One region of the Abyssisolibacter sp. ZYX002 genome, then DNA from elsewhere that is predicted to be linked to it. Evidence: a T-box and tRNA genes for the amino acid it is inferred to sense, from the RefSeq annotation. Region 1 holds a T-box; the other holds one or more tRNA genes.
What was found. A T-box is a leader RNA that pairs with one kind of tRNA and senses whether it is charged. The one in region 1 lies ahead of P3X86_RS00315 (valine--tRNA ligase), so its partner is inferred to be a tRNA-Val.
Positions count from the first base shown of each region.

Region 2: it has a tRNA-Val gene. The T-box ahead of P3X86_RS00315 (valine--tRNA ligase) is inferred to sense a tRNA for this amino acid. The anticodon was not compared.

Region 1 covers NZ_JARMXH010000001.1:76,269-78,539, forward strand. The annotation lists gene P3X86_RS00315 (valine--tRNA ligase) at 1-1,350, opposite strand, end outside; T-box leader at 1,398-1,613, opposite strand; gene P3X86_RS00320 (hypothetical protein) at 1,849-1,986, opposite strand; gene P3X86_RS00325 (hypothetical protein) at 2,136-2,271, opposite strand, start outside.
Region 2 covers NZ_JARMXH010000012.1:30,992-33,262, forward strand. The annotation lists gene P3X86_RS19830 (DnaD domain protein) at 1-110, shown strand, start outside; gene P3X86_RS19835 (ATP-binding protein) at 124-1,110, shown strand; tRNA gene P3X86_RS19840 (tRNA-Val) at 1,154-1,229, opposite strand; tRNA gene P3X86_RS19845 (tRNA-Glu) at 1,237-1,311, opposite strand; tRNA gene P3X86_RS19850 (tRNA-Lys) at 1,318-1,393, opposite strand; gene P3X86_RS19855 (glycerophosphoryl diester phosphodiesterase membrane domain-containing protein) at 1,525-2,271, opposite strand, start outside.

The DNA.
Region 1 (2,271 bases):
AACTGCTGATTCAGGCACAAAATTTGTTGAACCGCATTTGCAAGGAGTCATTGGATTAGTTTCTAGTGGGTTTATAGGTAATTCACTTTCTTCGGCAATTTTTATTTCACCACAATCTTCACAATACCAAACAGGAAATGGTACACCGAAGTATCGTTGTCTTGATATACACCAATTCCACTTTAAGTTTTCAACCCAGGACAAGTATCTAGATTTCATATATGATGGATACCAATTTATCTGATCAGCTAGCTTGATTAATTCATCTTGTGAACTTAATATATCAATATACCATTGTTGTGATGGTATAATTTCAACTTCATTAGAGCATCTTTCATGTACTGAAACGGGGTGAGTTATTGAAGTTGATTTAATTAATAATTCATTTTCTTTTAATAACTCAATTATTGATTTTCTTGCTTTTTTCACATGCATTCCACCAATAAATTCAACTGATTCATCAATAAATCCATCTGAATTAATGGTCTTTTTATAGGGGTAGTCGTATTTTTTATACCACTCTAAATCCTTAGTATCTCCAAAAGTACAGAACATTACTGCTCCACTACCTTTTTCCTTATCTACATCTTCGTTAGGTAGAATTGGTACTTCGTAGTTATATAATGGAACTATAGCAGTCTTTCCTATATAATGGGAGTTTTTATCATCATCTGGATGGATAAAAATTGCCTGACATGAATTTAACAGTTCAGGACGTGTTGTTGCTACCATCAAATATTCATCATCAATATAAAATTTAATATAGTTAAAATGAGATTCAAGCTCTTTTGTCTCTAGTTCTGCTTGAGCAATTGAAGTTTGGCAATGAGTACAATAAAGAACAGGACTTTCTTCGATATAAGCTTTTTTCTTATTATATAAATCAATGAATGATCTTTGTGAAATTTTTTGAGATAGTGGGGATACAGTTTTATACTCAAGGCCCCAATCGCAACTAAAGCCGAGGTTAGTCCATAAATTTTTGAATTCTGCTTCGTAATCCATGATTACGTTTAAACAATTTTGATTGAACTTGGAACGAGGCATTTCTTTAGCTTTTATTTTTAAATCATTTTCAACTAAACGCTCTGTTGGTAGGCCATTGTCATCAAAGCCAAAAGGATAGAATACATTATAACCTATAGCTCTCTTATAACGTGCAATCATTTCAGCTTGAGTATATGAAAAAATATGACCTATGTGTAGTTTTCCACTTACAGTTGGAGGTGGAGTATCTATGGAATAAAGTTCTTTATTACTCGTTTCTTCATACTTAAATATTTCATTATTTTTCCAAAAGTCTACTAATTCTTTTTCGATTTCATTAGCTTTATATTTCTTTTCTAACATTTCATTATCCTCTCTTTCTTAATAAAATAAAAAACGTCCTATTAAAATAATAGGACGAAATAACCGTGGTACCACCTAAATTCATATAAATAAATATATGCACTTAACATCCGATAACGAGGAAAAACAATGGGATCTACTTCCAAATTGGTTTCTGCCCATAACTCAAAGACTACTTCATTTGAGTTCTCATAGAGTATTTCAGCAAACTACTCCTCTCTGGAAATCGAATTCAAATTACTACTTCTTATCATTGTTTGTTTTATATAATGGCCCTAGCAGGACTCGAACCTGTTCCCTCTGATTGTGAGGCAAGTTAGCTATGCGACCTTATTTTTTTTATATTACAATATAACCAAAAAAAAGTCAAGCAAACTTATCCAAAACATGGATAAGTTAGTTTATGTAAAAGTAAAAGTGTCTAAATCCAATAGTATAGAAGTAGACACTTTTAAATATAAATATTAATTAAAATGATTTCTAAACACCTATTATATTTTACAGACTAGGTATAGAAGGTTGAGTACCAGGATCTAAATGATGGCGAGGAGCATTAACCATAGCACGTGTTACATGCCAAGTCCAACCACATTTACCGCAACTTTTTTCTTTTTCTCCGCTTACAGCGTAATCCATAAATTCCATTATTTCACCTCCGTGTATTTATTTTATCTACTAATTATCTAAACATATGTAGATATCACAATAATATGGTAAAGTTTTTATCATAATTATTAGGATACTTAATGTTAAAGATACGAAGATAATTTTCCTAATTAATAAGATTATTTATAAACTGGACCTGTAGGTCTAGCTGCATTAACCATAGCTCTAGTTACACCCCAAGACCAACGACATTTACCGCAGCTTTTTTCTTCTTCTTTTCTTCCTGATAAATCATAATCTGAATTCATAAATTCC
Region 2 (2,271 bases), on a different contig from region 1:
CAAAATATACTGACCATGAATTAGAAGAAAAGTTAAATAAAAACCTTCAAAAAAAATTAAAAAATAAAGGTTTAAACAACTTATACAATAAAAAATCTGAGAATGTATAAGGGAGGAAATACCATGAACGATAGTGTTATTAGAGAAATACTAAAAAATTACGAATCTAAGTTAGATCAAAAAAAACGTGAGCAAACTATACGAGTAAGAGAAATCTACAACTTAATTCCTCGTATTGAAGAAATAGATAAAAAAATTGCATCTTTAGGCGTAGCAACTTCAAAGGAGATATTAAAGAACTCTGGTTGTATAGAGAATAAGATAGAGCAATTACAACACCAAATACAATCTCTTAAGCAAGAAAAAGCTATACTAATGACCGAAAACAATATCCCTATAAATTATACAGATATTGCATATGATTGTGTAAGGTGTAAGGATACTGGATATCTTGAGAATGGTAAAAAATGCAATTGTTTTAAGCAAGCATTAATAAGAACTGCTTACAAGATGTCTAATTTAGAGAGAATGCTTGCTAAAGAAAATTTTCAAACCTTTAATATAAATCTGTTCTCTGATGAGTCTTATGAAAATGAACAGCGTACTCCAAAAGAAAATATGAAATTTATAGCTAATGTGTGCGAAGGTTTTGTTATTAATTTTGATAAGGATAATGAAGAAAATTTACTATTTTATGGTACTACTGGTTTAGGAAAAACATTCATGTGCAACTGCATTGCTAAAAACTTACTTGATAAGGGGAAAATTGTACTGTATCAAACTGCTTTTAATATATTAGATATTATTAGAACCTATAAATTTAAGGACATAGCAAAAGATACTTCTTACCAACTAGCATACAATCTATTGTTTAGTTCTGATTTGCTAATAATTGACGACCTTGGTACTGAACTAACCACTGCTTTTACAAATACTGAGATGTTTAACATCATAAATTCTAGACTTGTAAATGGTAAGAAAACTATAATCTCTACAAATCATCATCCTAGAGAACTATCGCAAATGTATTCCGACAGGTTTTTTTCTAGAATATTTGGTAAGTTTATAGAACTAAAGTTTTATGGTAATGATTTAAGATGGGAAGAATAGAATAATAATAAATAAAAAAATCAGCGTTAACGCTGATTTTTTATGGTGGGCACAACAGGGCTCGAACCTATGACCCCCTGCTTGTAAGGCAGGTGCTCTCCCAACTGAGCTATGCGCCCACAAATATGGTGACCCTACCGGGACTCGAACCCGGGTTACCGCCGTGAAAGGGCGGTGTCTTAACCGCTTGACCATAGGGCCTAAAAATGGTGACCCATCGGCGACTCGAACGCCGGACACCCTGATTAAAAGTCAGATGCTCTACCAACTGAGCTAATGGGTCTTACAGACTACTCTTAGTATTTTACATGATAGAAGAATGTATGTCAACAGTTTTTTCTACTTTTTTTTAAAATCTTATCGTATATCAACAAATACTGTTTAAATAGGTAATTTAACGTAATTTTTTTATGTTTATTCCTCTTTATAACTATCTAACAATTCTTTTAACATACTGTCATTATCTGTTATTATATTGTCTACTCCAAGCTCTATCATGTTTTCCATACTAGTTTCTGTATTTATAGTCCATACATGCACTTCTCTTCCTATCGAATAAGCCGTACTTACAAAACCTTCATTAACATTTGTTTCTTCTATACTATAAAAATCTACTTTTAGTTTTTCAAGCTCCCCTACCGCAAAATACATTATATATCCTGTTTTAATTAAATGCTCTTGTCGTTTTATTTCTAATAACGCATCATAATCTAAAGATGTAACTACACAAGATTTTATAAAGTTCTTTTCTTTAATAATTTTTGCAACTTTTTTTATTAAAACCTTGTCACTTTTGTTTGTTTTTAACTCTATATTTAACTTTATCTTTCCTTTAGCATAATCAATAACTTCCTGTAGTGTTGGGACTTTTTCTCCTTTAAATTTTGAATCAAACAGTATTCCTGTATCTAACTGTTTTATTTCCTCTAGAGTCATTTGTGATGGCATTTTGTCAGTTCCAACTGTTCTCTTAAACGTATTATCATGCAACAATATAACCTGCCCATCTTTTGTTTCTTGAACATCTATTTCTGCATAGGTTGCACCATTTTTTATTGCTACCTTTAATGCTGATATTGTATTTTCTGGAGCTAGCTTTGAGCTACCTCTATGAGCTGTTATATCTATATCATATTTAGCATTATCTAATCCATCTAAAAT